4 regions of the Streptomyces sp. NPDC001714 genome follow, and region 3 is predicted to be linked to each of the others. Evidence: riboswitches for the same ligand, from Rfam matches in the RefSeq annotation. Region 3 holds a riboswitch; each other region holds the start of a gene.
What was found. Region 3 has a riboswitch for cyclic di-AMP ahead of ACFY0P_RS11600 (M23 family metallopeptidase). Riboswitches for the same ligand answer to the same signal wherever they lie in the genome.
Positions count from the first base shown of each region.

Region 1: linked by a shared signal. The riboswitch ahead of ACFY0P_RS38745 (C40 family peptidase) and the one ahead of ACFY0P_RS11600 (M23 family metallopeptidase) in region 3 are both predicted to bind cyclic di-AMP.
Region 2: linked by a shared signal. The riboswitch ahead of ACFY0P_RS20040 (M23 family metallopeptidase) and the one ahead of ACFY0P_RS11600 (M23 family metallopeptidase) in region 3 are both predicted to bind cyclic di-AMP.
Region 4: linked by a shared signal. The riboswitch ahead of ACFY0P_RS05925 (C40 family peptidase) and the one ahead of ACFY0P_RS11600 (M23 family metallopeptidase) in region 3 are both predicted to bind cyclic di-AMP.

Region 1 covers NZ_JBIAUL010000018.1:238,730-240,919, forward strand. Annotated here, with positions in the region: gene ACFY0P_RS38735 (helix-turn-helix domain-containing protein) at 1-52, opposite strand, end outside; gene ACFY0P_RS38740 (ATP-binding protein) at 266-724, shown strand; gene ACFY0P_RS38745 (C40 family peptidase) at 762-1,235, opposite strand; cyclic di-AMP (ydaO/yuaA leader) riboswitch at 1,239-1,423, opposite strand; gene ACFY0P_RS38750 (hypothetical protein) at 1,785-2,093, opposite strand; gene ACFY0P_RS38755 (ATP-dependent Clp protease proteolytic subunit) at 2,101-2,190, opposite strand, start outside.
Region 2 covers NZ_JBIAUL010000007.1:154,256-156,445, forward strand. Annotated here, with positions in the region: gene ACFY0P_RS20035 (M16 family metallopeptidase) at 1-866, shown strand, start outside; cyclic di-AMP (ydaO/yuaA leader) riboswitch at 1,059-1,222, shown strand; gene ACFY0P_RS20040 (M23 family metallopeptidase) at 1,235-1,990, shown strand.
Region 3 covers NZ_JBIAUL010000003.1:622,144-624,333, forward strand. Annotated here, with positions in the region: gene ACFY0P_RS11590 (dihydrofolate reductase family protein) at 1-45, shown strand, start outside; tRNA gene ACFY0P_RS11595 (tRNA-Met) at 239-312, shown strand; cyclic di-AMP (ydaO/yuaA leader) riboswitch at 630-789, shown strand; gene ACFY0P_RS11600 (M23 family metallopeptidase) at 797-1,831, shown strand; gene ACFY0P_RS11605 (aldo/keto reductase) at 1,984-2,190, shown strand, end outside.
Region 4 covers NZ_JBIAUL010000002.1:303,942-306,131, reverse strand. Annotated here, with positions in the region: gene ACFY0P_RS05930 (DUF1996 domain-containing protein) at 1-633, opposite strand, end outside; cyclic di-AMP (ydaO/yuaA leader) riboswitch at 1,041-1,219, shown strand; gene ACFY0P_RS05925 (C40 family peptidase) at 1,230-2,190, shown strand, end outside.

The sequences.
Region 1 (2,190 bases), on a different contig from region 3:
TGCGCAGTTCGGCGCCCAGTTTCCGGCGGCGTACCGCGGGACCGTTCTGCATGGGCTACTCCTTACTCCTTCCGAGCCGCCCAAATACGGTCTGAGGTCGCAGAGTTCACCGCTTCGAGCGACAGATATATGCATATCTTGGTGGATCGCTCCCCGTGACCGGCCCGGTAATGGCAGTCTGGCGAAGAAGCACCAGTCACGGGACCGTACTCGAACCATCCGCACCGTGTCGGACTCCGGTCCCGAGGAAAGGGACGACGTCGCCATGGCAGACCACCTGGAAGCATCCGTCACTCTGCCGAGCGATCCAGCCTCGGTCTCCGCCGCCCGCTCCTACGTGCTGGACACCCTCGCGGAGTGGGGACTGCCGCCGGAGACGGAGACCGCGGACACCGTCCGCCTCATTGTCTCCGAACTCGCCACCAACGCCGTGCAGCACACCTTCGGGCAGTCACCCACCTTCACGGTGGACCTCGTACTCGACCGTGACGAGCAGCTGCGTATCGGCGTCACGGACAGTCATCCGCGCTTCCCCAAGAGACTCCCCGCCGCGGTCCAGCAGGACAACGGGCGCGGCATGGTCATCATCCGCTGGCTGACCGCCGAGTGCGGCGGCAAGCTCCGGGTGCGCCCCACCCGGGAGGGCGGCAAGACCGTCTCCATCGAACTCCCCTGGACGGTCCCGGCGGGCACCGTCACGGCGGCCGGCCAGCAGGAGCCGTAGCCCCGAGCTCCTGCCGGCCGGCCGCCGTGGGAACGGGTCAGCTGACCCGGCCGTACCAGACGCTGCGCGTCCAGATCTTCTGGAGCTTCACCACGTCCCCGGTCTTCGGGGCGTGCCAGATCTTTCCCTTCCCGGCGTAGATGCCGACGTGGTACACGCTGGAACCCGAGTGGAAGAAGACCAGGTCCCCGGCCTTGCGGTTGCCGGCCGAGATGTGACGGGTCTTGTTGTACTGCTGGGCCGCCGTACGCGGCAGGGTCTTGCCCGCCTTCTTGAACGAGTACAGCGTGAGCCCGGAGCAGTCGAACCTGTTCGGCCCGGTGGCGCCCCACCTGTAGGGCGCGCCCTTCTTCGAGGCAGCGACCTGGAGTGCCTTCGTCGCCGTCGTGGCGGCCGAGGCGTCGGAGGCGACACCCGGGATCACGATCGAGCCGCCCACGGCGGCGATGGTCAGTGCCGAGGCCGTACCGGCCCGGGCCATCAGCGACGGAACACGATTGAGCGCAGTCATGCGCAACCCTTCGTCAGCCGCCTGTGAAGGATGACCTGTCGGATTCGGGCTGGCGAAGTTGCCCGGCCGTGTTGCCACGGCTTCACCCCAAGGGCTGCTCGGTCCGGTCATGGCGCGACCGTTCCGGCGACCCGTCGTGCTTGGGTCCTCCACTCCTGCCGATGCACTTCTGTCGACGGGTCAATCCGGGCGGCGGCAGGACTCGGCGTCCGCCCGGACCGCCCCGCCGCTGTGGCGGGGGCTTGTCGTCAGACAGGGATCTTCACTCACGTGTGTCCGAAAATCCCAACGGAATCGGGGATTTGTGGGGTTACTCACCACCCACCCGTTCGGGTGGACAGCCCTGTGTTCGATTCTCCGTCAACTGCCCTGCGTAGCCCCGGACCTGCGCGGAAGCCGCTCGCGGGCACCGCCGCACGGGCAACCTGAGCGGCCCCCGCGGTCAGGTAAAACCACGCCACACTCCGCCGAACGGCGGTAACTCCTTTGGATCGTTTCGCCTCCGGACCGGTCGCGCCGTCGACGCGGCGGACCGGATTCCGGCGGGCGTCACCGTACGGAGTCGGGCGGGAGTGCGACGCGAGCGGTCCGGCGCTCGCCGTCGAGCACCCGCAACGCCCGTGCCAGCGTGTCCCCGTGAAGCTCCGTCTCGCCCCGCAGATGCATCAGGGCCAGCGCGTCACGCAGCTCGGACGCCGCGCGCACCAGCGCCTGCGCGGCGCGCAGCCCACGGTAGGTGTCCTCGTTCTGCGCCGGATTGATCCGGCCCAGTAAATCCACCACGTCCAGATAACGGTCGATCAGCTCGCCCTCGGCGCGGGTCAGCGCGGGCAGCGGCGGCAGCTCCGGCGGCAGCATCGGCGGCTCACCCCGCGTCCGGCAGCCCGGGCGAGGTCCGGCGGCTGGGCACGACCCGGTCCACCAGTCCGTACGCCAGCGCCTCCTGCGCGTCCAG
Region 2 (2,190 bases), on a different contig from region 3:
CGCGGATGTCCCGCCCGCGCCAGGGCACCGAGGACACCGTCGAGAAGATCGACGCGCCCGCCGTCCGCGCGTTCTACGACCGGCACGTCCGTCCCGCCACGGCCACCGCGGTTGTCGTCGGTGACCTGACCGGCATCGACCTGGACGAGCTGCTCGGCGAGACCCTGGGTGCCTGGAGCGGCTCCCCCGCCCAGCCCCGCCCGGTCCCGGCCGTGACCGCCGACGACACCGGCCGGGTCGTCATCGTGGACCGCCCGGGCGCCGTCCAGACCCAGCTGCTCATCGGCCGCGTCGGCGGCGACCGGCACGACCGCGTCTGGCCCGCCCAGGTGCTCGGCACCTACTGCCTGGGCGGCACCCTCACCTCCCGCCTGGACCGCGTCCTGCGCGAGGAGAAGGGCTACACCTACGGCGTCCGCTCCTTCGGGCAGGTCCTGCGGTCCGCCCCCGACGGCAGCGGCGCCTCCATGCTCGCCATCAGCGGCTCCGTGGACACCCCCAACACCGGTCCGGCCCTGCAGGACCTGTGGACGGTGCTGCGCACGCTCGCCGCCGAGGGCCTCACGGACGCCGAGCGCGACGTCGCCGTGCAGAACCTCGTCGGGGTGGCGCCGCTCAAGTACGAGACGGCGGCGGCCGTCGCCGGCACCCTGGCCGACCAGGTCGAGCAGTACCTGCCCGACGACTTCCAGGCCCTGCTGTACCGGCAACTGGCCGCCACCGGCACCGTGGAGGCCACTGCGGCGGTCGTGAACGCCTTCCCGGTGGACCGCCTGGTGACCGTCCTCGTCGGCGACGCGGCACAGATCAAGGAGCCCGTCGAGGCGCTCGGGATCGGCGAAGTCACGGTCGTCGCCGCGGAGTAGCGGCACGCGCGTGTGCGGAGCCCTGGTGACCGTCCGGTCACCAGGGCTCTGAAATGTCTGAATTGGGGCGGAGGTTGCCTGTCTGCCCTGTGGGATGCGCTACAAAAGCCGTGATCCGTTTGAGCATGGAAAGCACGCCCTCGTAGGTTCTTCCGGGCTGTCCGTCAGGCATCGCGCCGCGTCCGCGGCACCGGACAGCCATCGCCGAGTCCCCGTACGGCGCGAGCCAGGGGAGCCGGGGACCCACGTAGTCCCTGGGGTGAATCGGGCGCCCACGCGTGTCGTGAGGGGGCCCGTAGGAGACCTTCCTGCTCCGAACCCGTCAGCTAACCCGGTAGGCGAGAGGGAAGGAAAGGACCAGCCTCTACATGGCGTTCATGTGCGCCTCCGGGAAGCACCGTCGTCCCGGCCGGGTGAAGCGCACCACCGCGCAGGCCGCCGGCATCGCGGCCCTCACCACCACCGGTGTCGTCGGCACCGTCTCCGCCGCCCCGGCGCTCGCCGCCGAGAACTCCGTCGAGCAGACCGGCCTCACCCCGGTCATCACGATCAGCGACTCCGTCGCCGAGCAGATCGACGCCCAGGCCGCTGCCCAGAAGGCGGTCGCCGAGCGCCAGGCGGCCGAGGAGGCCGCCCGCAAGAAGGCCGCGGAGCAGGCCAGGAAGGAGCGCGCGGCCAAGGCACGCGCCGCCCGTGAGGCCGAGCGCAAGCGCCTCAACACCTTCGTCGCGCCGATCAGCGACTCCTACGTCTCCACCGGCTACAAGACCGGCGGCTCCCTGTGGTCCTCCGGCACCCACACCGGCATCGACTTCCACGCCGCCAGCGGCACTGTCGTGCACGCGGTCGGCAGCGGCACGGTCGTCTCCACCGGCTGGGGCGGGGCGTACGGCAACGAGATCGTCATCAAGATGGCCGACGGCATGTACACCCAGTACGGCCACCTCTCGTCCATCGGCGTCTCGGTGGGCCAGAAGGTCACCCCGGGCCAGCAGATCGGCCTCTCCGGCTCGACCGGCAACACGACCGGACCGCACCTCCACTTCGAGGCCCGTACGACCCCCGAGTACGGCTCCGACGTCGACCCGGTCGCCTACCTCCGCAAGCACGGCGTGGACGTCTGAGGGAGCTGGACGCGGGTCCGGCAGCGCCCGTTTCAGGGGCGTCACCGCAGCGCCCCTTCAGGGGCGCGGGGAACTGCGCGAGCAACCCCACGCACCCGCACCCGACCACCGAGGCGCCGACGACAACCCGTGAGATCTTCCGAAGCCCCGGCCGCAGTACCGGGGCTTTCGTCGTATTCGTGCCCCCGCTGTCCAAAATA
Region 3 (2,190 bases):
TACGAGGGGGAGGCGAAGGCACCCAACGTGCATCTGCTCGGCTGAGCGGGTGGGGCGCGTTCGGCGGCCGGGTGCGTGGTGGTTGCTCGCGCAGTTCCTCCCCCGGCCTTCGGCCGGGGGGTACCCCCAGAGCCCCCTCTGGGCGCGGTCACGGGACCTCCCCGCAGCCCCCGCCGGCCCCGTGAGCCTTAACCCGTGTGACTCCCCCTCTTCGGATGGCGTATGCTGGTGTCACCGACGCGGGGTGGAGCAGCTCGGTAGCTCGCTGGGCTCATAACCCAGAGGTCGCAGGTTCAAATCCTGTCCCCGCTACTGAAGCCCAGGGCCGGAATCCCAGAATTCAAGGATTCCGGCCCTGAGTCATGTCCAGGCACGTGTTCCTTTGCGCGGTCACGGTCAGTGTCCGGACGGCCGCCCTGTGCATAACACCTGAGTCACCATCAAAACCTGTGTGACTCCTGAGCCGAGCAGCGCGCACCGTCGACTCGACCGTTTTTGACCTGTCGTGGCAGGTAAGTCCGAGCTTTGAAAGCTTAATGATCAAGGCGAACAGCTTGGAATCCGATAGCCGGGTCTATTAACGTTCGATAACGCAGCGCGGTCGTCCCAGCCGTCACCCGAGACGGCTCCGTGCGCACGCGCCGAATCCCGCAAGGGAACCGGGGAACCACCACCTTGGGGTGAATCGCACGGCTACCGCCGGTACGAAACGGCCGGTATACGCGCGTAGGAGACCTTCCCGCTCCGAACCCGTCAGCTAACCCGGTAGGCGGCGGAAGGAAAGGAGTGCGCCCGCGTGGCGTCCAACCCGCCTGCTCCGGCAGCCCCGTTCGTGCCCAGCCAGCGTCAGCCCGAGACCTTCGGCTACCCCGGCTACCGCACCGACGAGGGCCCCTTCGAGGAGTGGAACCCCACCGAGGAGTCCCTCTCCGCGGTACGCGGCCGGCACCGGGTCGCCAAGCAGAAGGGCGGCGGGCTCGCCCGCAGCTCCACGGTTCTCGGCGTCGGCGTGATCGCCGCGGTCGGCGCGGGCGGCATGGCCAGCGCCAACACCGGCAAGCCGCCGGTCTCCATCTCGCTGCCCGACCTGCCGTCCTCCGTCGGCTCCCTGCTCGGTGAGGACGGCGGCCACCAGGCCACCCAGACCGCGTTGAGCAGCGTCACCACGACCGCCACCGACGCGGACTCCTCCTCGTCCGACGCCGGTGAGGCGCTGCGCAGCCGGATCATCGCCCAGGCCGCGCAGCAGCAGAACCAGTTCGACACCAAGGCCGGCGCCAAGGCCGTCGCCGCCGCCGACAAGGCGGTCGCCGACGCCGAGGCCAAGGCGGAGAAGGCGGCCGCCGCCAAGGCCGCCGCCGCCAAGGAGAAGGCCGAGGCCTCCGCGAAGCAGAAGGCCGAGCACGCCCGCCTCGCCGAGCTGGCCAAGCAGTACACGCTGCCCGTCGTCTCGTACACGATCACCGGCACCTTCGGCCAGGCCGGCTCCATGTGGTCCTCCGGCTACCACACCGGCCTCGACTTCGCGGCGCCCACCGGCACGCTGATCAAGGCCGTGCACAGCGGCACGGTCACCGAGGCCGGCTGGGCCGGCTCCTACGGCTACCGCACGATCATCACCCTCGACGACGGCACCGAGCTGTGGTTCTGCCACCAGTCCTCGATCAGCGTCAAGGTCGGCCAGAAGGTCGCCACCGGCGACGTCATCGGCCGCGTGGGCGCCACCGGCAACGTGACCGGCCCCCACCTCCACCTGGAGGTCCACCCGAACGGCCAGGCCACCGCCATCGACCCGATGACCTGGCTGCGCGGCAAGGGCCTCAACCCCTGACCTGATCCGGACCTCACCGACCGGCCTCCGGCGGCCCTGACGGCACCCCTCCGGCGTCAGGGCCGCCGGGGTGACGAGCCGGGGATTCCGCTTTTACGAGACCTTCGTAATCGACGGGATGGGTCACCGGGCGGCCCGTGTTGAAGTTGGGCATGACTGCTCTTCGCAAACTCGGCTCTTCCGACCTCGAGGTCTTCCCGCTCGCCCTCGGCGGCAACGTCTTCGGCTGGACCGCGGACGAGGCCACCTCCTTCGCCGTCCTCGACGCGTACGCCGCCGCGGGCGGCAACTTCGTCGACACCGCCGACTCGTACACGGCGTGGATCGAGGGCAACAAGGGCGGCGAGTCCGAGACGATC
Region 4 (2,190 bases), on a different contig from region 3:
CGCGTTGACGCCGCAGCTGGAGCTGAAGGTGCCGGTGGAGCCGCCGGGTTGCTCGGCCGGGGTCGCGACGTTCGGCTGGACGGAGGTGATGTCCGCGTAGTCGGAGGCGACCGGGCCGTTGCCGCCCTGGCCGACCGCACCGGTGCCCTGGCTCGGCGCCGCGCTGCCCTGGCCGCTCTGGCTCGGCGTGGCACTGCCCTGGGGCGTGGCCGACTGCCCGTCGCCCTGGTTCGAGGAGCGGAGGGTGCAGGCGGCGAGGTCGTCGAGGCCCTGCGGGCGGTCGCCCTCGCGGGCGATGGCGTCGGAGATGCGCTGGATCGACTCGGACCGCTTCTCCTTCAGCGGATTCATGATCGTCTCGTCGGCGAGGCCGGGGTTCTGCTCGATTGCCGCCGCGGACTGGGTGAGTTGCTGGTAGGCGGCCGCGATCTGCTGGTCCAGCTGGGCGAGTTCGCGGTCGACGTCGGCCCGGGCCGCGTCGGGCACCGCCGTCAGCCGGCTGCCGACGTCGGGGCAGTAGACCGTGGGAGCGGAGAGCACCTGGCCGGTGGCGACCTGGCCCTGCTGGTCCCCGCCGCCCTCGGTGGCCGAGGCGTAGACGTTCACCGCGACCAGTCCTCCGCCGCCGAGCATCAGGGCGACCGCTGCAAAGGTCGCGCGCTGTGCGCCGGTCGGGCGTCTGCGCCTGTTGCGTCTCAAGGTCGTTCCCCTGCGTGTCGTAGGCGGCCGGGCATGGAAATCCCCCGCCCTATACGGCCCACGGCGCCATCGTGTTCAACAGACCCACGAATTCACGGTGACCTCACAGAAAGCGCGTGCCCGGGAGCAGGGTGAACGCGACCGACGGCAACGCCCCGGTGACCCTGCGAATGCAATGGATGCGCGCGAAATGCCGTTCCGTACGGTCGAGTTCCGAACGCTAAGACGAACATCACAAATACGTATCGGACAATAGCCACTTCAACCTTCACACGAGTGACACAAGTTGGCTAAGTTGACGGGCAAGCCGCTCGGCTCCCCCCGGCGAATCCCGTCGGGCCGCGCGGCCTCCGCCGAGTCCGGTGCCCCGCAGGGGCGGATCCGGAGCCGGGGACCCAACCGAACCACTGGGGTGAATCGGCCGACCGTCCGCAAGGGCAGAGGCCGTAGGGCATGCCTTCCGGACTTCACCGCGCCCGAACCCGACAGCTAACCCGGTAGGCGGAGTACGGAAGGAGCACGACCCCTCAATGGCGCCCGAGAGCCGTGACGAGGTTCGACAGCGGATCGACAGCCTCTACGACCAGGCTGAGAACGCCACCGGGAACTACAACGCCACCCGTGCGATGAGCGGGGGCTCGCGCTCACGTGGTGTCCCGCTGTTCAAACGGCCCCGTCGCGACGACCCGGGCCTCGACAACATCGCCCGGGAGTGGTTCGAGGGAGCGCGCTCGAAGCTGGGGCCGAGCGTTCCGGCCGCGCTGCCCACCGACCGGCTGCCCAGCCGGCCCGGCCCGCGCCGGCCCGTCAGCGCCATGGCCGCCGACCTGCTCGGCCAGCTGGAGGACTCGGGCCCGGCCCGGCTGGAGCTGACCGCGGGGCCGTCCGCGCAGAGCGAGATCGAGGTCGTCCGTGAGCTGCCGGCGCGCCCGAAGCTGGAGTTGACGGCGGGGCCCGCGGCGGCGCTGCCCGCGGGGACTATGGGTGGGCCCAGGACGCTGCCCGCCGCCGCGCCGCAGCGGCCTACGCCGGGTACCTCCAAGACCAAGAACCAGCTCAAGCTCGCCAAGGCCCGCGAGATGCTGTCCCAGCGCACCGGGCAGCGGGCGGTCGCCGCCCTCGAACCCGCCCCGGCCCCGATGCCGGTCGCCCAGGCCGCTCCGCCGGCACCCAGCCCCTGGCCCACGCCCGAGGCCCCGGCGCAGCAGTGGCAGGCTCCGGCCGCCGGCATACCGAACCAGCGCACCGGCAGCGGCTCCGCCCGCACCGACTCCCTCGCCGCCACGCGCGCGCTCCCGGCGGTGACCGAGACGGGCGGCATCCCGATCGTGTCCCCGTCGGACACCGGTACCTTCCGCATCATGACCCCGGGCGGTACCGACAGCACCCCGACCCGGGCCCCGGCGGACTCGAGCGGCTTCCGCATCATGACCCCCGGCGGCGCCGACAGCACCCCGACTCAGGCCCCGGCGGACTCGAGCGGCTTCCGCA